3 regions of the Paenibacillus ottowii genome follow, and region 2 is predicted to be linked to each of the others. Evidence: riboswitches for the same ligand, from Rfam matches in the RefSeq annotation. Region 2 holds a riboswitch; each other region holds the start of a gene.
The links. Region 2 has a riboswitch for glycine ahead of gcvT (glycine cleavage system aminomethyltransferase GcvT). Riboswitches for the same ligand answer to the same signal wherever they lie in the genome.
Positions count from the first base shown of each region.

Region 1: it holds a riboswitch for glycine, as region 2 does, so the genes downstream of both, ACQQ6X_RS19215 (alanine/glycine:cation symporter family protein) here and gcvT (glycine cleavage system aminomethyltransferase GcvT) in region 2, are expected to answer to the same signal.
Region 3: it holds a riboswitch for glycine, as region 2 does, so the genes downstream of both, sdaAB (L-serine ammonia-lyase, iron-sulfur-dependent subunit beta) here and gcvT (glycine cleavage system aminomethyltransferase GcvT) in region 2, are expected to answer to the same signal.

Region 1 covers NZ_CP191577.1:4,133,044-4,140,823, reverse strand. The annotation lists gene ACQQ6X_RS19235 (beta-glucoside-specific PTS transporter subunit IIABC) at 1-755, opposite strand, end outside; gene licT (BglG family transcription antiterminator LicT) at 982-1,830, opposite strand; gene ACQQ6X_RS19225 (LacI family DNA-binding transcriptional regulator) at 2,063-3,034, opposite strand; gene ACQQ6X_RS19220 (glycoside hydrolase family 1 protein) at 3,244-4,701, shown strand; glycine riboswitch at 4,868-4,944, shown strand; glycine riboswitch at 4,963-5,058, shown strand; gene ACQQ6X_RS19215 (alanine/glycine:cation symporter family protein) at 5,216-6,634, shown strand; gene ACQQ6X_RS19210 (iron-containing alcohol dehydrogenase) at 6,692-7,780, opposite strand, start outside.
Region 2 covers NZ_CP191577.1:47,014-54,793, reverse strand. The annotation lists gene ptsP (phosphoenolpyruvate--protein phosphotransferase) at 1-367, shown strand, start outside; gene gcvPB (aminomethyl-transferring glycine dehydrogenase subunit GcvPB) at 496-1,992, opposite strand; gene gcvPA (aminomethyl-transferring glycine dehydrogenase subunit GcvPA) at 1,989-3,344, opposite strand; gene gcvT (glycine cleavage system aminomethyltransferase GcvT) at 3,470-4,570, opposite strand; glycine riboswitch at 4,651-4,747, opposite strand; glycine riboswitch at 4,751-4,848, opposite strand; gene gcvH (glycine cleavage system protein GcvH) at 5,240-5,638, shown strand; gene ACQQ6X_RS00215 (PTS mannitol transporter subunit IICB) at 6,062-7,540, shown strand; gene ACQQ6X_RS00210 (BglG family transcription antiterminator) at 7,623-7,780, shown strand, end outside.
Region 3 covers NZ_CP191577.1:433,905-441,684, forward strand. The annotation lists gene ACQQ6X_RS01965 (Ig-like domain-containing protein) at 1-2,055, shown strand, start outside; gene sdaAA (L-serine ammonia-lyase, iron-sulfur-dependent, subunit alpha) at 2,214-3,113, opposite strand; gene sdaAB (L-serine ammonia-lyase, iron-sulfur-dependent subunit beta) at 3,103-3,792, opposite strand; glycine riboswitch at 4,004-4,118, opposite strand; gene ACQQ6X_RS01980 (DUF6359 domain-containing protein) at 4,333-5,937, shown strand; gene ACQQ6X_RS01985 (ABC transporter ATP-binding protein) at 6,267-7,298, shown strand; gene ACQQ6X_RS01990 (ABC transporter ATP-binding protein) at 7,276-7,780, shown strand, end outside.

The sequences.
Region 1 (7,780 bases), 1.5 Mb from region 2:
AGTGATAGCATAGGTACGATAATGTTTTTTACCGATTGATGAACAAAGGAATTAAACCAACGTTCTACATAGGATTGTACCCATACCGCAAGAATAATGGGGATTACGCTGGAACTGTATTTAATTAAAATGATTGGAATCCCGAGAAAAGCCAGTTTTGCCGGATTGTCCACCGCTGCAATCACATCCGGGTAGACGAGTGCTCCAGCAACTGCAACGGATACAAAGGCATTGGTCTTAAATTTACGGGATGATGTAATAGCCAGGAATATAGGCAAGAAATAAAATACACTGTCTGAAGCGGCGTTCAGAATGAGATACGTACCGCTTGCAGTATCAATCCAATGGAGCGACGAAATTAAGGCCATAATCCCTTTGAGCAAACCTGCTCCGGCAAGAGCGCCCAAGAGAGGAGAGAAAATGCTCGAAATGATATCGACTGCTTTGCCAAGAACATTCGTTTTTTCGGAAGAATCTTCTTTTTTCGCATTTGGATTGTCCGCATCCTGCAGATTTGTTTCTGCCATCATATGCTCAAACACTTGACCTACATTGTTACCGATGACCACTTGGAACTGGCCGCTGCTTTCCACAACTGTAATGACACCAGGCGTTGCTTCCAGTGCAGCTTTGTCTGCTTTTGTACGATCTTTTAATTTAAATCTCAAGCGTGTAGCGCAATGGAATACCGAATTGACATTCTCTTCGCCGCCAACGAGAGTTACTATTTTTTTAGATAGCTCTTTATCACTCATGTTCAGAACTCCTTAAGTGTTATTCTTGCTACTGATAGGATTTATCGTTTACTTTTGTTGCTAAGATGCGCCGGCGTGCATCTTTTTAACCTTGTAAACAAGAAAAACCTAAACTCGTGGTGAAAACGACGCACTCCTCCTACAAGGGTATGTCGATTTCACCATCAGTTTAGGTTTTGCCTGCCTTACCAGTCACAATCCATGAACGATGAGGATATGAAGTTTTTTAGCCTGAAATGTTATTACGTTCAGTTACCCGATGAATGTGAATCGTCAGATATACATATTCATCCTTGCTTAGATATTGATCATATGTTTTTTCCAGGTATTCATTAATTTTTTGGGCACAGGCAAAAGCTTCGGTATAGGTTTGCTTTACCTGGTTATACAAAAATTCTTCACCACTGTGAATGACCTCTTTGCGAATCACTCGCATTGCAAAATATTGCAAATGGGTCAAAAATCTCGAATAGCTGAAAGAAGTTTCATCCAGCACAATCCCGTAATGGTACGTAATAATGTTCAATATATGTTGGACAATTTCGGTCATTTTAAGCGTGGCCTGCATCTCGTTACCGTCGATCCGGGCATTCACCATATGCAATGCAATAAATCCAGCTTCGTCTTCGCCCAATTTTACACCAAGCGTATTTTCAATCTTTTGCAGAGCATCCAGTCCAACTGCAAATTCTTTTTTGTAAAAACGTTTAATTTCATACAGCATCGCATTTTTGAGTGCCAATCCTTTTTCTTCCCGCTGTATGGCAAAATGAATATGGTCGGTCAAAGTTAAATAAATATTATCACTTAACTCCGTATCGAGCACTTCTGCTGCATGGGTGACAATTTCATTCACGACTTCCAGATGAGACACGGGAATATCGTTCAGCAGCTCGGTTAGTTTGGCTGTGAACTCGTTTTCATTTAACATGAAAATCTTATCTATTTTATGATCATCGACTTGGTCGCCAGCCACCTTTTTGAAGGAAATACCTCTTCCCATGACGATGACCTCTTTACCTTTATCGTTTTTAGTCAACAGGACGTTGTTATTGAGCACCTTCTCAATAATCATTGAAGTTCCCCCTCCCATCCTTTACCAATAAAAAATGCCCAAGCACAATTCAACACTATTGTTAGCAATAGCACTCAATTGAACTCAGGCATTGCCCGCATCACCGGTCACAATCCTTCGATATAGTGCTATTGTAGCACAAAAAAAAGCGATTTCAACATTTTTTATTCTCTTTCGACAAAAATATTTCATATCAAGGCCCAATTGCCTAGTTTGACAGCCAACTGCACCCTTAAGTGGTCGTACGCTCAATGAGGCTATATTCCAGCGTATGAAGCTTCATCTGGCGTCCAATCAGCTCAGGGGAAAGCATGAAAAAGGCATTTTGCGCCTGAGCCATTATGGGATTTTGAACCGTTGTAATTCCCATGGTGTGCGCAAGCTCCGTGTTATCAAACCCAACAATCGCCAGATCCTCCGGTACTCTCAGCTTTTGTCTGCGCGCTTCGCAGAGAATGCCCACGGCTACATAATCGTTAGCACACAGAATAGCCTCCGGAAATGCCTCCCGATGCTGTAACAAATTACGCACGACCTGTTCGCCGTCACGAATGTTATAAATAGAAGAATAGTTCCAATGCGGCAGCACTGGCAGATTGTGCTCATTCATGATCTGCTTATAAGCTCGTTGTCTACTGTGGGTATTAATGCTGCTTGGACGACCAAAGGCATTGGCTATACGAGTATAGCCTTTTTGTATCAAATGCTTTAGTGCTAGCATGTATCCTTCATACTGATCCATAGCGACGGAGCGAATATCAGTATGCTCCATTCGTTGCCAGGCCACAATGGGGCCATATTTGCAATAGGTACTCAAAAAATCAGTGTCATTCACGCAGGAAATGATGACCAGCGCATCGACTCTTTTTCTTTTTAAATCCTCGAAAGCTTGAAGCTCCTTCTTTTTGTCTTCTCCCGAAGTATAAATAATGGTTTGGAATTCATATTGTCCGGCGATTTCCACAAAGCTGTCCAGAAAGGCCAGAACAATTTCATTAATAGTTGAAGTAATGATGCCAATCTGGAGCGTCTGACCCTTGGATAAAGAAATCGCATTCCGATTAGGAACGTAATCCAGCTCCTGCATGATTTTTAATATTTTAGCTCTAGTTTCTTGGCTTACATGGGGGGACTGATTTAACACTCTGGATACCGTAGCCTTGGAAAAGCCCGACAGTTTTGCAATTTGATCAAGATTCGACATGATGCTTCTCCTCACATAAGAAAAAAATACTTGACATGAAACGCGTTACAACAATTAGGATGCTCATGAGGGCATTAGGTCTATTTTAAAGCATCTATTAATGCATTTCAAAGGAGAACGGTTGCCGGGAGATATTGATTCGCACTGCAGCACTTGATGGTTATTGACCAAAGTGAAAACATTAAATTAAGAAAAGAGGTTTTCATACCATGACGAAGACGCAAAAAGGATTTCCGAAAAACTTCCTCTGGGGCGGGGCAACTGCAGCCAACCAACTGGAGGGTGCTTTTGACATAGATGGAAAGGGATTGTCGAGTGCAGACATGATTGCCTATGTACCCAGAGCGGAACGTAAGAACGATCATGCTATAGAAATTTCGTCCGAGCGACTTGAGGACATCTTGGCTGGCAAGGTAAACGCTCGTTTTCCAAAGCGTGAAGGTGTGGATTTCTACCACCATTACAAAGAAGATATTGCCTTGTTTGCAGAAATGGGCTTTAAAGTATTCCGCATGTCTATCCACTGGTCGCGGATTTTCCCGAATGGGTATGATGCCGAGCCGAATGAAGCAGGATTGCAATTCTACGACAATGTATTTGATGAGCTGCGTAAGTATGGCATTGAGCCCTTGGTGACATTGTCTCATTATGAAACACCGCTAGGTCTAACCCAGAAGTATAATGGCTGGCTGGGGCGCGAAGTCGTAGATCATTACGTACATTATGCCGAAACGGTATTTACACGCTACAAAGACAAAGTAAAATACTGGCTAACCTTTAACGAAATCAATGTCATGACCATGAGTCCGTTTACAGGTGGCGGTGTGGTTATTGATCGTGTAGAAAACAAACAACAAGCGATATATCAAGCATTGCATCATCAATTTGTAGCAAGTGCACTGGCAACCAAACGGGGACATGAGATCATTCCGGGTGCTCAGATCGGCTGTATGCTGGCCCGTATAGAAAGTTATCCACATACGTGTAATCCAGAGGATATACTGAAGGCCCAGCATGAAAATCAGCTGAACCTGTTCTTTACGGATGTGCAGGCTCGTGGGGAATATCCCAACTATATGAACCGCTATTTTGAAGAACATAATATTGTGATCCAGACAGAACCCGGCGATGCCGAAATTTTGAAACATAATACGGTCGATTTTATCTCATTCAGCTACTATATGACCTTGACCGTATCGGCAGGGCCAGAGGGCGAGAAAGCAGCAGGGAACTTGATTGGCGGTGTGAAAAATCCGTATTTGCAGTCCTCCGACTGGGGATGGCAGATTGATCCGATCGGCCTTCGTGTTACACTGAATACATTTTATGACCGTTACCAAAAGCCGCTATTCATCGTGGAAAATGGCTTGGGTGCGTATGATAAGGTAGAAGAAGACGGCTCTGTGCATGACACATATCGAATTGATTACTTGCGTCAGCATATTACTCAAATGAAGGAAGCGATTGCTGACGGTGTTGATCTGATGGGTTACACCAGCTGGGGTCCGATCGACCTTGTGAGCATGTCTACTTCCGAAATGTCCAAGCGCTATGGATTTATCTACGTTGATCTGGATGATGACGGTAACGGAACGCTCAAACGCTCCAAAAAGGACTCCTTTCACTGGTATAAAAATGTGATAGCAACCAATGGTGAAGAATTGTAATTCCATATCATTTGGCGGGTACAGCAGAGAAAATCCGAAGGATTCAATCTGCTGTACTCGCTTTTTGTATAGATACCCTATCGATTTGTCAAAAGGCTTCACAAATTTTTCACTTGTAATAAGCTGAAAGTTTTCTGTATAATAAATAAAAATTTCATATGTCTGGTTGATGTTTGCGGGAGATGGAACGAAAGTTCCGACCGAAGGGGCAAAACTCTCAGGTGCTAAGGCTGGTTACAGCAATAAGCGGGGACCGTAAACGGACAGAACTCTGGAGAGACCCTTAATTGGGCGCCGAAGGTGCACCGCAGAATAACATCTGCTTAAACTCTCAGGCAAAAGGACAGAGACGCGAATAACCTGTGACAGGGAATACTCTAGGCTTTTATGAGCTTTTTAGAGATAGGATCCTGCACAAATTGGTTTATTTTTTCGTGCCTTTAACCTCTCCAGGAGTCGAATCAACGGATTTGACTCTTTTTTGTTTTTTAATATGCTGGAGGAGCGGGTTGAAATGAACTTGGTACATGTGTTAGAAACGATTAGCAGTTGGATATGGGGGGCGCCCCTCATCATTCTTGTCATGGGAACGGGCTTATGGCTGACCATACGACTAAAAATGTTGCAGGTATTCCGGCTGCCCTTGGCGATCAAGCTCATCGGTAAGGCCCCAAATGAAGGCAGCGGGGATGTAAGCAGCTTTGCGGCTTTGAGTACGGCGCTGGCGGCTACAGTGGGCACAGGAAGTATTGTTGGTGTAGCGACAGCCATTAAGCTGGGCGGGCCGGGTGCCTTGTTCTGGATGGTTGTAGCAGCCTTCTTTGGGATGGCGACGAAATACGCGGAAGGTGTACTTGCGGTTAAATACCGGGTGAAGGATCGGAATGGACAATTCTCCGGCGGCCCGATGTATTATATTGAAAAAGGCCTGGGACGTCGTTTCAAACCGTTGGCGATGCTGTTTGCTTTTTCAGGGATGCTGGTAGCGTTGTTCGGGATCGGAACATTTCCTCAGGTCAAGGCGATTGTATCTTCTACTGAAAACAGTTTTGGCGTTCCGCCGATTGTAACGGCACTGACAATTGCTGTCCTTACAGCTCTGGTCACCATTGGAGGACTCAAAAGTATTGCCAAGGTATCGACGAAGGTCGTTCCTTTTAAAACAGGACTATATGTACTGATTTGTATCATTGTACTGATTCGGTTTGCTGACCAGCTTCCTGCTGCAATCGCGCTTGTGCTCCATTCGGCATTTTCAACAACATCGGCAACGGGTGGATTTGCAGGAGCTACGATTATGCTGGCTATGCGCAGCGGGGTAGCTAGAGGTATATTTGCCAATGAGGCTGGATTGGGGAGCGCACCGATTGCAGCTGCAGCTGCCAAAACCAAATGGCCTGCGGAACAAGGACTGATTTCCATGACGGGCGTGTTTATCGATACGATGGTTATTTGTGTGATGACCGGGTTGACGCTGCTGGTTAGCGGGGTGTGGAGCGGACCTACCGATGCAGGCTTGATGACTCAGCAAGCCTTCTCCAGTGCATTTCCGCTGGGAGCAGAACTGCTCACCATCATCCTGATTATGTTCGCATTCACAACCATGCTCGGCTGGAACTATTACGGAGAGCGCTGTGTTGAGTACTTGCTTGGGGTCAAGTGGATCAAGCCTTATCGTTATTTGTTCATTGTACTGGTTGGTGGGGGCGCGTTCATTAAACTGGATGCGATATGGCTGCTGGCAGATATTTTTAACGCAATGATGGCTTTTCCGAACCTGATTGCATTGCTCGGCTTGTCGGGAATTGTCGTTGCAGAAACCCGAACCTATATGAATACTTTGTATCCTAATAAGAAAAAGGGGATTCTTGCAGGTGCCAATGTAGGGGCTGCTATCCAAGTAGAAGAAAAAGGACAAACAGTTAATTCATAAATACTAAAAGGGAGTGCTCTCAGCCATCACAGGCTTGAGAGCACTCCCTTTTGAATGTTATAACGATGCACGCAAAATAGCTAAAATATCTTCCTGATTGAGCTTCTGATAATTACCAAAACCTCCGTGTTCCATTTCACGGGCGGCAATGTTTGCGATTTTTTCCAATTGTTCATCATTAATGTTGTAGTCGGCCAAGGTGGAAGGGGCGCCGAGACTTGTCCAAAACGCACTTAGACGGTCAATTCCTTCTAGAGCAATCTCTCTGTCTGTTTTACCTACAGTGTCCAAGTCAAACATACTGAGCATCAGCCGCTTCATGCGTGCAGCATCCTGATCTACTGTATGTCTCATCCAGTTGGGAAAAAGAATCGCCAGACCGCCAGCATGAGGAATATCATATACAGCAGATAATGCATGTTCAATGGTATGCGAAGCCCAATCCCCGAAGTAACCCATTTGCAGTGTACCGTTCAGAGCAATCGTCCCAGCATATAATATCGTTTCGCGATGCTCGTAGTTGTGCAAATCCTCCAGCAGCTTGGGTGCTGTTTCGATCACCGTTTGCAACACAGAAAAGCACATACGATCTTGCAAGGGTGTATTTTTGACATTGTGAAAGTATTGTTCAAACACGTGGCTCATCATATCTACCATGCCATAAACCGTCTGATCACGTGGCACAGAAAAGGTGTTTTTCGGGTCCAAAATGGAGAATTTCGGATGCGTCACCTCGCTGCCCCACACGTATTTTTCGTTTGTTTCCCAGTTGGTAATGACAGAGTCTGGATTCATTTCCGAACCAGTCGCGGCGAGTGTAAGGATGGTACCGAAGGGCAAAGCCTGGGTCGGCATATGCTTTTTGTTGATAATATCCCACACATCTCCGTCATACTCGGCTCCTGCTGCAATGGCTTTGGTGCAATCAATAACGCTTCCGCCGCCCACTGCAAGCAGGAAGTCTATCTTTTCATTTCGGCAAATCTCGATGCCCCTCTTAACGGTGGACAAGCGCGGATTGGGCTCAACGCCCGACAATTCATGAATGTTGAGATGAAGAGATTCTAGCGCGTTTAATACCTGGTCATACAAGCCATTTCGCTTGACACTTCCGCCTCCATATACCAGTAAAATATTGTTACCGTA
Region 2 (7,780 bases):
CAGTATCGGTACTAACGATCTGATTCAATACACGATGGCAGCGGATCGTATGAACGAACGGGTATCTTACCTGTATCAACCATACAATCCATCCATTCTGCGTCTGGTGAAAATGGTTATTGATGCCGCTCACCGTGAAGGACGTTGGGTTGGCATGTGCGGTGAAATGGCAGGAGACGCAACAGCAATTCCGTTGCTGCTGGGTCTGGGACTTGATGAGTTCAGCATGAGCGCTACTTCCATTCTGCCAGCACGTAGCCAAATTTCAAAATTGTCCCGTGCGGACATGGAGAAATTGGCTGCAAAAGCTCTGGATATGCAAACAGCTGAGCAAGTTGTTGAATTGGTTCAAAGCATCGAAGCATAAGGAAGGGTATCACATTTTCAAAGGTTATATCTTTTTCCAACAAAAATTGCTGTATACATACAGCAGCCGGTATCTAAACAGATACCGGCTTTTTTGTATGCTTTGGGCTACTAGGTTGAAATTGATTTTTAACTACATGCGCAATTCAACACAGGTTTACGTGCCGCAGTGGTTTCATCCAGGCGCGTGACGGGAGTGGTATAGGGTGCATTGAGCACCAGCTCAGGATCCTCCTCGGCTTCGCGCGCAATTTGAATCATAGTGTCGACAAAAGCATCCAGCGTCTCTTTGCTTTCTGTTTCCGTCGGCTCGATCATGATGCATTCCTCTACATTTAGCGGAAAATAAATGGTAGGTGGATGATAACCGAAATCAAGCAATCGTTTGGCTACATCCAGCGTGCGCACTCCAAATTTCTTCAAGCCTCGCCCTGACATGACAAATTCGTGTTTGCAATGCCCAGGGTAAGGCAGGTCAAAATGCGGAGCCAACCGATGCATCATGTAGTTGGCATTGAGTACAGCGCATTCGGATACTCGCTTCAAGCCATCAGGACCGTAGCTGCGAATATAGGCATAGGCGCGGACGAGAATGCCAAAGTTGCCGTAAAAGGCTTTAACCCGTCCAATAGAATCTCCGTGCTCCCGATCCCAGCGGTACATACCCTGCGAATCACGTACGACAAGCGGCTTGGGCAAATAGGGAATCAGTCGCTGCTTTACGCCGACAGGTCCCGCGCCAGGGCCGCCTCCGCCGTGAGGGGTGCTCATCGTTTTGTGCAGATTGAGATGCACCACATCGAAGCCCATATCCCCGGGGCGGGTAATCCCCATGATGGCGTTGGAATTTGCCCCGTCATAGTAAAGCAGACCACCTGCGTCATGCACGATCGCGGCAATGTCAGTAATATGCTTCTCGAACAGACCCAGCGTGTTTGGATTGGTCAGCATGAGCGCAGCGGTGTCGTTGCCTACGGCTTGACGCAGCGCATCCAGATCCACCAGCCCCTCTGGGGTGGAGGGTAGGGTGACTGTTTCGAAGCCCGCGACACTTGCACTGGCGGGGTTCGTTCCATGCGAGGAATCCGGCACGAGCACCTTGGTACGTCGCTCACCACGTGCTTCGTGGTACGAGCGGATCATCATCAGCCCGGTCCATTCGCCATGGGCGCCAGCAGCGGGCTGAAGCGTGACGGCATCCATGCCGGTCAACGCAGCCAGATCGTTTTGGAGCGTATGCAGCAGCTCCATAGCACCCTGGACGCTACCCTCCGGCTGATAGGGATGGATTTTAGCAAAGCCTGCGTAACGGGCGACATCCTCGTTCACCTTCGGGTTGTATTTCATCGTACAGGAGCCGAGCGGATAAAATCCGTTGTCGACGCCAAAATTGCGCTGGGACAGAGCGGTATAGTGGCGAATAACATCTACTTCGTATACCTCCGGTAACGCCGCAGGCTCGCTGCGCAGCGCATAATCTGGCAAAAGCTCTGCTACCGGGCGACGAGGGACATCGCACTCAGGAAGGGAATAGGCGATGCGACCCGGACGGCTCAATTCAAAAATGAGCGCCTGATCATGTTCCTGCAACAGCTCTTGTTTCTGATCCTGTCCGGCGTGTGTCATAGCAATCCCTCCAAGGTGTGTACAAATTGGTCGATCTCTTCTTTGGTTCTTTGCTCGGTTACGGCAATCAGCATATGTCCAGCAAGCTCCGGATAGTCCCGGCCCAAATCATAGCCTGCAATAAATCCGGCAGCTAACAGATTGTCCTGAAGTTTACTTATATCCATACCTTCAGGCAGTTTAAGGGCAAACTCATTAAAAGTCGGTGCATGAAACGAGGCAGTTATGCCTTTCAAGCTCAGCAATTGCTCTAATGCATAGCGACTCTTATGCACATTCAGCTCGGCTACTTCCTGGATACCCTGTCTTCCCATGACGGACAAGTACACTGATGCCGTTAAAGCAAGCAACGCTTGATTGGAGCAAATGTTAGAGGTAGCCTTTTCGCGGCGGATATGCTGTTCTCTCGCTTGCAAGGTCAGTACGAAACCGCGTTTGCCGTTACGGTCTGTGGTTTGGCCTACAATCCGTCCAGGGATACGGCGCATATGCGCCTGTGAAACGGCAAAGTAACCGCAGGTCGGACCGCCGAGGGAGGACGAGATCCCAAGCGGCTGCGCGTCGCCTACCACAATATCTGCGCCTTGCTTGCCAGGCGCCTCCAATAAGCCAAGCGCCAGTGGGTTGGCACTGACAACCATAAGCCCTTGCTGCGCATGGATGAGGTCAGCCATCGGCTTCAAATTTTCGACGGCTCCGAAAAAGTTGGGACTCTGAACCAAAACAGCCGCCGTCTGTTCCGATACAGCTGCGGCTAACGCATCGACATCCGTTACGCCGTCTGAACAGCCAATCTCCACGATGTCCAAATCCAATCCGCGTGCATAGGTTGCCAATACCTGACGTGCCTCTGGATGGACAGACCTTGATACGATGAGCTGTTTACGGCGCGTGGCTGCGGTAGCCAATGAGCCTGCTTCCGCCAGAGCTGTCGCCCCATCGTACATACTGGCATTCGCTACAGCCATACCTGTCAATTCGCAAATATACGACTGGAACTCGAAGATGGCTTGCAGCTCGCCCTGGCTTACTTCCGGCTGATAAGGGGTATAGGCGGTGTAAAATTCGGATCGTGAGGTGATGTGTTGGATAACGGACGGAATATGATGATCATAAATGCCTGCACCAAGAAAGCTGGCATGTGTATCAGTATTGGCATTGTGTCCGGCCAGTCTGGCCATGTGGCGGGTTAAGGCTCTTTCGTCGAGCCGAGAGGAAAGAGGGAGTTCCCCTTGGTATCGAATAGCCTCTGGAATGTCACTAAATAGCTCGTCAATGGATGATACGCCCACCACATGCAGCATTTCGGTTTGGTCTTGTTCGGTCATGGGGAGATAGCGATGCTGCTTCATAGGTTCTGGCTCCTTTCAAAAAGCAAAATTTAGATAATAAATTAGCTAATATATAACCGGGATTGGAAAATCCAGAATTTCACACACGATATGATCGCTTTTTCAGGAATGAAGAGAGTTTAAGATCAGCGTGGTCGTTTATAAAAGGGGGCTGCGACCACCTCCGCACGCAGACGCTTACCACGAATTTCGACCTCCAGCGGTGTAGCTAGGGTGCTAAAACGACTGTCCACCAGGGCCAGCCCTAGATTGCGCTTCAAGGTGGGCGACTGGGTGCCCGTGGTGACCTCACCGATGTGTTGGCCTTCAGCAAATACCGGATAATGAGCGCGCGGGATGCCGCGGTCCATCATTTCCAGCCCAATCAACTTGCGAGGAATTCCTTGTTCTTTCTGGCGTTGTAGTGCTTCCCTGCCGATAAAATCTCCTTTACTCAGCTTGACGAAGAAACCTAAACCAGCCTCAAGCGGTGAAATGGTGGCAGATAACTCCTGTCCGTACAGCGGCAGCCGCGCCTCGAAGCGCAGCGTATCGCGAGCACCAAGTCCAGCAGGAATCAGCCCATACGACTCACCGCAACGAAGCAAACCATCCCAGACGGCAGGTGCTTCCTCAGCAGGTATATAAAATTCAAAGCCGTCTTCCCCGGTATATCCGGTTCGCGAGACAAGCGCTTTTGCTCCAAACAATTGCACGTTCTCCTGGAATCGGAAAGATGCCAGATTCGTTATATCTGTATCTGTTACGGCAGCGGCAATGCGTGCTGCTTCTGGTCCTTGCAATGCCAGCAATGCTATTGCGTCAGACACATTCTCCAGATGAACCGATGCAGGTACGTGACGAATGAGCCAATCCCAATCTTTGTCGATGTTGGAAGCATTCACAACGAGCATGTAGCGCTCTGGTCCTTTGCAATATACAAGTAAGTCATCCACTACGCCTCCGTCGGGGTAACACAGGAGTGAATATTGTGCCTGGCCCGGTTCCAACTGGCTGACATCATTTGTGGTTACTCGCTGCAAAAAAGCCTCGGCTTCTTTGCCCTCAACCAAAAACTCGCCCATATGCGAGACATCGAATAAACCCGCGCGTTGGCGGACGGCCTCATGTTCTTTTTGAATGCCGCTAAACTGAACGGGGAGCTCCCACCCGCCAAAGTCAATACAACGAACTCCGGGTTGCGTCCCGTAGGACGAATATAGTGGTGTTCTTCGCAAATTAGACATTTTTCCACTCCTATCCAGTGTAATCGGCCAAAACAAAAAAGACAGGCTGAAAGAAACGTATAGACGGCGGTCCATACTCTTTTTTCAGCTCTGTCCTTGATACCAGAAAGTTACCCCGGTATGTACCAGGTTTCCCCTTGGGTGATCCGCTCTAATCGCGAATGCTCTCCAGAGATGCGTCCGGCAAAGGTCCTTTTGCCTGAGAGATTCACCTGCAATGCAAGTTTACTCCTTCGGCGCTACCTTTTGGATCAATGGTATGCTACCCGGTTTTGCAGGTAACAACTTGATCCGATTCGCGTGCATAACTGTCTCACAAACGACAACAGCTATGAGAATCCTTTTGGCAGTCTCTCCCTCCGCGTTCATCCGCGTTTGCAGTTGTCGATGTATTTCCAAAAGCATTTGCTATAACCCATTAATACGCAAATTCATTCAAAATGTCAATAAAAATGTCATATGAAACAATATGAAAAACATTTAATGTATAAATAAGGATATGTAAGCGTTTGTTACAAGTTATTATTTTTGATAGACTATGCTATATAGGTTGGTATGAAGTATTTTTGTTAGTATTATTGACATGGATGTTCTTGTTGTCATAATCTTAACCTGTCTAATACAAGTGATCAAAAGCATTTTATTCATGTGGAAATGAGGCGAAGCAGGATGAGTGAAGTGAAACAGGAACTCTGGTATACAGACGAACATGAGTGGGTTCAGCGCACAGCGGATGGAACGTTGCGAATCGGCATTACAGACTTTGCACAGCATCAGCTGGGTGATATTGTTTTTGTGGAATTACCTGAGGTGGGAACAACGATTGAACAGGGGGCGGAGATCGGCACAATTGAATCGGTGAAGACAGTCTCCGATCTTTTTGCTCCGGTGGCGGGAACCGTTATGAAAGTGAATGAAGCTCTGGAAAGCACACCTGAGCTGGTGAATGAATCTCCCTATGAAAAGGGTTGGATGATCGAAGTAGAGATGAGCAATGATGTCGAGGAAGCTGTGGGCAAACTGCTGTCTGCGGAGCAGTACGAACAGTTGATTTCGGATCAGCAATAATAAGTAATACAGCATGAATTACTACCTTTTATTTTGATTTTTTGTATGGATCTTGAATTAAATAAGAGCATCGTGAGTCCGCTCGGTTTTTGTATAAAATAGTCGCTATGACCTGACATAGCGGCTATTTTTTTGTTGTTTTTAGAAGGCGTAATTACGTCATTTCCTCAGATTTAGAAGGGTGTCCCACTAAAAAATATGCAGATTTACAACGATGTTTCTTCGACTAATTTCTATTGTTATCGGCCATATTAAGAAGAATTATGCAGGTATAATGCCTTGGCGTTACTTTAAATTTAAATGTTGTCATCAACGTTCATGACGAAAGTACGTTTTCATTTCGTTGATGAAGATAGCGCTGTCATTTAGTATGAATTTTAAGAAAAGGTAGTGATGCTATTTACTCACAAGGAGGATATGAATATGAGCACAGTGGACACAAAGTCCAGTTCAAGCGGTGGCGCTCGTGTTGCCGTACAACGTTTTGGCCGTTTTCTCAGCGGTATGGTTATGCCCAATATGGGGGCCTTTATCGCGTGGGGATTAATTACAGCACTTTTTATTCCGACCGGGTGGTTCCCGAACGAGGGTTTTGCACAACTGGTTGATCCGATGAAAAATTATTTGCTGCCGCTGCTGATTGGTTATACAGGAGGCACAATGATTCACGGACAGCGTGGAGGTGTGATCGGTGCCATTATGACGATGGGTGTCATTGTGGGGGCCGATATCCCGATGTTCCTAGGCGCGATGGTAGCTGGTCCGCTGGCTGCATGGATATTGAAGAAGTTCGATAAGGCCATTGAAGGCAAAGTCAAATCAGGTTTTGAAATGCTGGTCAATAATTTCTCGGCTGGGATTATCGGTGCCATTCTAGCACTACTCGCTCATGTGGGCATCGGCCCAGTCGTACAAACCATCAGCCAAGTGCTGTCGGCAGGGGTACAGTTTCTCGTAAATGCAGGGCTTTTGCCGCTTGTCAACCTCATTATTGAGCCCGGAAAAGTATTATTTCTCAACAACGCATTGAATCACGGAGTATTGAGTCCAATTGCGCTGGAGGAAGCTTCAAGAACCGGAAAATCCGTTTTGTTCATGCTTGAATCCAATCCTGGGCCAGGCCTCGGTATTTTGTTGGCCTATTGCCTGTTCGGTAAAGGCTCTGCGAAGTCGTCTGCTCCTGGTGCAGTCATCATTCATTTTTTCGGCGGGATTCATGAAATTTATTTCCCTTACATTTTGATGAAGCCGATTCTGATTCTTGCTGCTATAGCTGGGGGCGTTGTGGGAACCTTCTGTTTTATGTTGACAGGTGCCGGACTGGTTGCTGCTCCTTCACCAGGTAGTATCATCGCTTATTTCCTGATGACACCAAAAGGTGGATATTTGCCGATGCTGAGCGGTGTGGTCGCTGCTGCGGTCGTATCCTTTGCTGTAGCCGCAGTATTGCTCAAGACAGGTAAGCAGAAGGAAGAGGGGCTGGAGGAAGCTGCATCCCGCCTGAAAGATATGAAAAATCAAAGCAAAGGTGCAAGTGCTAGCGCCACTGTAGCGGAAAGTAACCAAGCATCTGGTCGTACTGCCGAGGGTGCTACAGATCGGCTGCTCAAGGATAAATCCGAAGTGAACAAAATTGTCTTTTCCTGTGATGCAGGCATGGGTTCAAGTGCCATGGGAGCCTCCATTTTACGCAAGAAAATGAAACAGGCGGGCGTGGACGTTACGGTAACAAATACGGCAATCAGTGAAATTCCACAGGATGCGGATATTGTCATTACGCAAAAAACGTTGACAGACCGGGCTAAAACGATAGCCCCGAATGCTGAGCACATTTCCATTGACAATTTTCTGAAAAGCCCTGAATACGAAGCGCTGGTTGACCGTCTGAAATCCGGCTCCTAATCCCTATAAAGTCAGCCGTCTGTGTACAGTTTGTATTTCCTGCTGAAAGGGAATAGAGCTTGGGAAGGAACGGTATGCGCTTATGAATATTACGAAACGACAATCTGACATTGTGGAGTATCTTTTGGAGCAGCCCCAAGAGGTTACGGCTGGGGAAATTGCCGAGAAGATCAATGTCAGCACAAGGACGGTCCATCGGGAACTTGGCGCAGTCGAGTGTTGGTTGGCGGCTCATGAGGT
Region 3 (7,780 bases), 390 kb from region 2:
GCCACTGTGATTGCGACCTATAAGGAGAAGGTACAATCCGTTCAGGTACATGTAACGAAGAAGGTTAAGGCGCTGATATCCAGTGTACAAAGCCTGAACTTGCGTTCAGGCGGTACAGGGCAGATTGATCTGACAGCGACTTACAGTGATAATACAACAGCTCAGGTTTCAGGTGATGCTGCCTGGACCTCCGATAACCAGAAGGTAGCGACTGTAGTCAATGGATTGGTCACCGCTCAAGGAGCTGGTACAGCCAATATTAAGGCTGTATATGGACAACAGACCGTAACGATTGCTGTACAGGTGGAGCAGGTTAAACGGCTGGATGCCAGTACATCAGAGGTTTCTCTTTTGTTAAAGGATACAGAGAAGGTTAAATTGACAGCCACGTTCCCGGATGGATCAACTCAGGATGTTACAGAGTCTGCCGAGTGGAGCTCCAGCAATACAGCCGTGGCAGATGTTCTGAAAGGCACGATTACCGGATATAGCACAGGGAAGGCGACAATTACGGGTAAATATGGCACGATGTCCGCTACGATTGCGGTGGATGTGGATCAGACGAATAAGCTGAAAGCCAGCGAAACCAATATTTTTCTCCGTTTGGATGAATCTAAAAAAATACAGGTATCTGCTGTGTACCCGGATGGTACGGTAACAGATATCACGGATAAAGTTGCTTGGACATCAAGCGATGAAAAAATTGCAACAGTGAATAAAGGAACGATTATGGCCATTGGAGCAGGTTCGGCTACGGTGACCGCTAAATACGGAGATAAGACGGTTTCGATCAAGACAGATGTCGAAACCTCTAGATTTCTGGATTTAAGCGAGGACAAGCTGAGCTTGAATGCTAAGGAATCCAAAAAGCTCAAGCTGACCGCAACCTATGTAACAGGGACGGAAGAAGATATCACAAGTAAAGCAGAGTGGAAGTCCAGTAATGAAGATATCGTTTTTGTCAGCGGGGGAGAAGTCACAGGTTATAAAACAGGTGAGGCAACGATCACAGCTTCTTATGGCGGTAAAACAGCCACAGCTACGGTATCCGTAAATGTACCTGGTGATCTGTCTTTGTCCTCTAAAACGGCAACAATTGATATTAATGAGGATTATACTGCGACTCTGACGGCTACTTATGCGGACGGGCGTAAGGAAGATGTTACAAAGGATGCAGAATGGACTTCAAGTGCGGAAGATATTGCTTCTGTGTCCAAGGGAACGATTACGGGTAAAGCGACTGGTAAAGCAGTGATTACAGCGACCTACAATGGCAAAAAGCTGACGATTAACGTGCAAGTAGGCCTTGTAGACCGTCTGGAAACCGATTCGCGTGTCATTGTGCTCGGTGCTCAGGAAACAAAGCAACTGAAAGTAACTGGCGTTAAGAGTGGCGGTACAAAAACAGATGTAACCAAGGATGCCACCTGGTCTACTAGCAACGTCAAGGTAGTTGAAGTTAGCGAAGGTTTGATTAAAGCGAATGCCAACGGTAAGGCAACCGTTACGGCTTCCTATGGCAAGCAAACCATTACGTTTACGGTAGAAGTAGACGTAGCGCAAAAGATTGAAGCGGATGCCATCGCGTTATCCCTCAAATCTGGAGACCAAAAAACCATTTCCATTGTGGTTAAATCCAGTGATGGTAAAGAAAAGGATGTTACGACCCAAGCTGAATGGAAAACATCCAATTATAGGGTCGCCACTGTCAAAAAGGGTCAGGTTACCGCGGTTAGCTATGGTAAAGCTAACATTCAGGCGAAGTTCGGCGGGAAAGTGATCAGCGTGCCTGTAGATGTTGATACGCTTAAATACCTGCAAACGGACGAAGTCGCTTTGAACCTGAAGGCAGGGCAGTTGGCTAAGGTTACGGCGACAGCCACATATAAGGACGAGTCGGAGAAGGATGTCACCAAACCGGCTGTCTGGTCCTCGTCCAGAATTATTGTTGCGACCGTCAAAGACGGTAACATTAAGGCACAGGGCAAGGGCAAAGCTGTAATTACCGTGAAATATGCAGGTAAAATGACGAAGGTACAGGTAACTGTCCAGTAATCTGTAATCGATTGAAAAGAAAAGGAGCAAGCATGTCGTCCCTAGACGTATGCTTGCTCCTTTATTTTTAAGGGCGAATTCTCTTTCCCTTGGAGAATGTGGGGGAGAAATATTCGTCTTGTTTTATAGAGGAAAAGTAGTTGGTTTAATGCTTAGAGCTATGACTTGTCTTTCTTGGCCAGTGTGTTGCGTGTAAGGGATTCGGTCAAGCGCTTGCCGGTCGGTGTCTGGGCCAAGCCGCCTTTGGCGGTCTCGCGGTGTTTCGACGGCATTGCGCTGCCGACTTCAAGCATCACGTCAATGACTTCGTCAGACGGAATGGCACTGCGTACTCCCGCCAAAGCCATATCCGCTGCGGCAAGTGCGGTCACGGCTCCCAGCCCGTTGCGCACGATGCACGGAATCTCGACGAGCCCGGCAACGGGGTCGCAAATCAGACCGAGCGTATTCTTGAGCGCTAGGCCTACAGCGTGAATGGCCTGTTCAGGCGTGCCGCCGCGCAGCTCGACCATTGCACCAGCGGCCATCCCGATGGCTGAGCCAATCTCAGCCTGACAGCCTCCCTCCGCGCCGGAAATGAAGGAGTTGTTGGCGATGACGTAGCCAATGGCTCCGGCTGCGAACAAGCCGTGCACCATATGCTCGTCATCCCAGCCGAAACGCTCCTGCGCACTAATGAACACGCCGGGGATGACGCCGCAAGAGCCAGCAGTGGGCGTGGCGACAATGCGCCCCATGGATGCATTCACCTCCGACACAGAGAGCGCATAAGCCATGGCGAGCGCGGAGGCGTCGCCGGAGCAGGTCTCCCCTGTCCGCAGATACTCGGCCAGGCGCTTGCCGTCCCCGCCCGTCAATCCGCTGCGGGATACGGTGTCTTGCGTCTGACCGCGATGAACGGCCTCCTTCATGACTTCATAATAATCAGACATTTGGCGGAAGATTTCTTTTTCCGTTGTATTCGTCTCTTGTACCTGTTCTTGAATCATCAGGCGGCCAATCGTGGTGGATTCCTCAGCGCATATCGCGCTGATTTCATGCAGATGGCTAAACCGCATCGGATTCAGCTCCTTTTTTCAGATTAATCATTTTAATTTCATACATATGAGGCAAAGAACGCAGTTTGGCAATCAGTTCAGCCGTAGGAGGACTGTCCGTTTCGATGGCAGTAAGTGCTTCACCATCCCGACCTTTGCGATCCACATGCATGTAGGCAATGTTAATGTCAGCAGCGCCCAATGCTGAAGTTACCGCACCTAATGTACCGGGCTTATCCGAGTGGAGAAGCACCAACGTAGGCAGTTCTCCGGTCAGGTTAACTCGGAATTCGTTGAGCTGCTGGACATGGATACTGCCGCCTCCGATGGAGGAGCCGAGCAGGGTGCGCTGATCCTCGCCCTTCCATAGCTCGAAACGGACGGTGTTCGGATGGGGCGCGGGGAGTCCGCTAACGGCAAATTCTACGGCCATTCCAGCCTGCTCCGCCCATTGCTCGGCATCGGGAATCCGGTGATCGTCCGTATCGTAATTGAGCAGGCCTGCGATGAGTGCCAGGTCGGTACCGTGTCCTTTGTACGTGTCGGCGAAGGAGCCGTACAGTGTCATGCGGGCGCGGTCAGGCTGCGCCCCGAGCCAGTGCCGGGCAACGCGTGCAAGCCGCACCGCGCCTGCAGTATGTGAGCTGGAGGGTCCGGTCATGGCCGGACCGATAATGGAAAATACATCTTTGAAACGCATGGTATGGCCCCCTGTATGTTCTACAACCATAGTATATGGTATTTCCGCGTCTTTGCACGGATATAACGGTTCCTGATGCTGACGTACAATGTGAGCACAAAAAAGGACAGGATAAGGAAATTCCCCTTATCTCTGTCCTCGTTACCTGAGAGTTTCGTGCGGTGTCCATACCGCCTTACCCCTTGGGTGGCTTGCGCTCTCTCCAGAGTTGCGTCAGATGACGATACATGGACCTGAGAGATTATCCGCCAGCCGGGTGCTGGCGGCTTGCTCCTTCGGTGCCGCCAGCGTGTAAGCCTCTGGACAGACTCTCCCGTCATCTTCATTCGCGTATACCGTTCTACATATCTTCCTTAGCGTAATGTATGCCGCGCTCGCTGTCAATCGCAGGGTTCGATTTTTACATAAACAAGTGTGTTTCCGATAAAAAAGATAAAAATTTACATAATTATGGATCAAACCAGGAAGGAATTAGAAGATTGATAGCTAATCTGATAGAGGACAAGTACATTTATGGAATTATAGGAGGGATATTGACGTATGGTAAAAGGCTCGCGGTTCACAGGTTCACGCTTGAAAGGGGTGCTGCATCTGGCGGCGATCATATCGCTGCTGATCGGGATCTTCGTTCCATTCGGTCAGGTCAAAGCAGAGGGAGCACTGACAGTAGCCGAAGCCCTTCAGCGCCAAGGTAGTGGAGGCACAGTGACGGTGGAAGGCTACATTGTTGGACATGCTACCGGATCGCAAACGGCTAATTTTTCTTCCCCGTTTGCGAATGATTTTAACGTACTGATTGCCGACCAGGTGAATGAACGTAGCACGTCGAATCTACTGGATGTGCAGCTGACATCAGCGTACAGAGGGCAATATGGACTAACAGGCCATCCTGAGCTGATCGGCAGTAAAATTCGTGTGACAGGTACACTTGGCGCCTACAATAATTTTGGCGGAGTAAAAAGCCCAAGCGCTGTGGAACTGGTGAATGGAAGCGAGCCGGGGGAACCTGGTAATCCAGGCGAGCCTAATCCTGGAAACCCGGGTCAGCCCGGTACGACATTGCCGGACGGCAAAGGTAAAAAAGTGCTGTTCGATAATACGCACGCACAGACGGCTGGGGCAGCAGATTGGGTCATTGACGGCGCCTTCTCTGATTTTGCCGATGGATTGCGTAATGTAGGTTTTACTGTGGACCAATTGAACCGCTCTATTCCTTTTACTTTTGGGGAACAAGCCATAACCTATGACAAGCTGCGCCAATATGATGTGTTCATCATCGGTGAAGCGAATGTTCCATTTAAAGCTTCCGAGCAGGCGGCTTTGCTACAATACGTGAATAACGGGGGGAGTGTTTTCTTCATCTCCGACCACTATAATGCGGACCGCAACAAAAACCGTTGGGATGCCTCCGAGGTTATGAATGGCTATCGTCGTGGAGCCTACACTAATCCGGCAAAAGGCATGACTGCAGAAGAAGCAGCATCACCGGCGATGCAAGGGTTAACTAGCTCTGATTGGCTGGCAACCAACTTTGGCGTTCGTTTCCGCTATAATGCGCTTGGTGACGTGAATGCTACGGACATTGTAGCTGAAGATCAATCTTTTGGCATTACCAAGGGTGTACGTTCAATTGCTATGCATGCGGGCTCTACGCTGGCTATTATTGATCCTACCAAAGCGAAGGGAATTGCCTATATCCCGACAGGTACGAAAAAATGGGGCAATGCTGTAGACCAGGGTGTCTATAACGGCGGGGGCCGTGCGGAAGGGCCATTTGCGGCAATCTCCAAGGTCGGTCAAGGCAAGGCAGCCTTCATCGGTGATTCTTCTCCCGTAGAAGATGCTACACCGAAATATGTGCGCGAGGAAAACGGACAGTCGAAGAAGACGTATGATGGTTTCAAGGAAGTGGACGATGCGACCTTCCTGGTGCAAACGGTCCAATGGCTTGCATGGAAGCAGGACTACACCAAATTATCCGATGTGGCAGGCTTAACGCTGGATCAACCGACGAAGCTTCTGCCGATTGAGGAGCCAGCGGCTTCCACGGAACCGCAACCTGAGCCTTGGTCTGCTCCAGCAGCAGGCTACAAATGGTACGATCCAAAAACATTCAAATCGGGCTCCTATGGAGCGGCTTCGTAACAAATGTAAAAAAATCAGAGTGAGTTGTTGGGTGCTAGTTAGCCGTTTGATCCTTTGTAGGGGATCAAACGGCTTTTTTGTGATGAAAATTAACCTGTGGTTGGTTATTGGGTTACATTTTGTGCCAGGAAAGTCGCGCCACTGCTGGATCATTGATTTTTTAAATGATGTTGATAGCATAATCTTAATTGATATATCCATATACTGGTGATAGGATGTATTCAAATTATTCCGACAAAAATGGTATGTAATGTTTGTGGAAGGTTTTAACATCAAACATGGTGAGAATTAGCGGGACAAGACCATGGAGAATGGGGGAAGCGCACGCATTGAATATCGAACCTGTGTTGGAGATTAAAGGATTATCCGTATCTTTTCGCATTAACGATCAATATCACCCCGCAGTCGACCATCTGGATCTGACGGTCAACCCCAATGAAGTGCTGGCTGTGGTCGGAGAATCCGGTTGTGGCAAAAGCGCGCTGGCGCTTTCAATCCCACAACTGCATGACATGGAGCGGACACGTGTCGAAGGAGAGGTTCTTTTTAAAGGCACGAATCTGATCCGCCTCTCCTTAGGGCAAATGAATAAAATTCGCGGAGCGGGCATTGGCATGATCTTTCAGGACCCGCTGACAGCACTTAACCCGTTAATGAGCATTGGTAAGCAGATCGAGGAAAATCTCGATTATCATACTTCCCTTTCTACGAAGCAAAAAAGGGAGCGTGTACTGGAGCTGCTGGAAAGCGTAGATATCCCCAACCCTGTACGTGTGTATGAACAGTATCCGCATGAGCTTTCAGGAGGGATGCGTCAGCGTGTGATGATCGCGATTGCCATCGCTTGCCGACCCTCTCTTATTATTGCAGATGAGCCGACGACTGCGCTCGATGTGACCATTCAATCGCAAATTCTCGACTTGCTCAAACAGCTTCAACAGGAGACCGGAAGCGGAATTATTCTGATTACGCACGATCTTGGCGTTGTGGCCGAAGTAGCCGACCGTGTGGTGGTCATGTATGCCGGAGAAATCGTCGAAAGCGCTGATGTTTTTGAATTATTCCGGCATCCACTGCACCCGTATACGCGTTCCTTGCTGGCCTCCATGCCGGGATCGCATACCAAGGGAGAAACGCTGCATGTCATCGGTGGCATGGTTCCCTCATTGCAAGATATTCCCCGTAGTAGCTGTCGTTTTGCTCCGCGTATTCCCTGGATTCAGCAGGGAATGCATGAAGACCATCCTCAATTAAATGAAATTTCCCCCGGCCATTGGGTCCGCTGTACATGTTACCAGCATTTTCATTTTGAAGACGAGACAAAGGGAGAGGCTGCTCATGGCACTACTGGAGCTAAATAATTTGAAGGTGTATTATCCGGTGCGCGGTGGTTTTTTCCAGCGCATTGTTGACCAGGTAAAAGCAGTGGATGGTGTGTCGATCAGCATAGAGGCTGGCCAAACCTACGGACTGGTAGGAGAATCCGGCTGCGGAAAAACGACGACAGGAAGGACAATTATCGGCCTGAATAAGCTGACGAGTGGACAGATTCTTTTTAAGGGAAAGGATCTTGCGGCTTTGAGTCGTAATAACCGCCATCCGCTGCGTAGAGACATTCAGATGATTTTTCAGGACCCCTATTCTTCGCTGAACCCGCGTAAGCGTGTATTGGATGTCATTGCTGAACCGCTGCGAAACTTTGAACGACTGAGTAATGAGGAAGAGCGGAGGAAAGTACAGACGCTACTGGAGAAGGTCGGCTTGAACGCTGACGCAGCCTACAAATACCCGCATGAATTTTCCGGGGGTCAGCGGCAACGGATCGGGATTGCGCGTGCGCTGA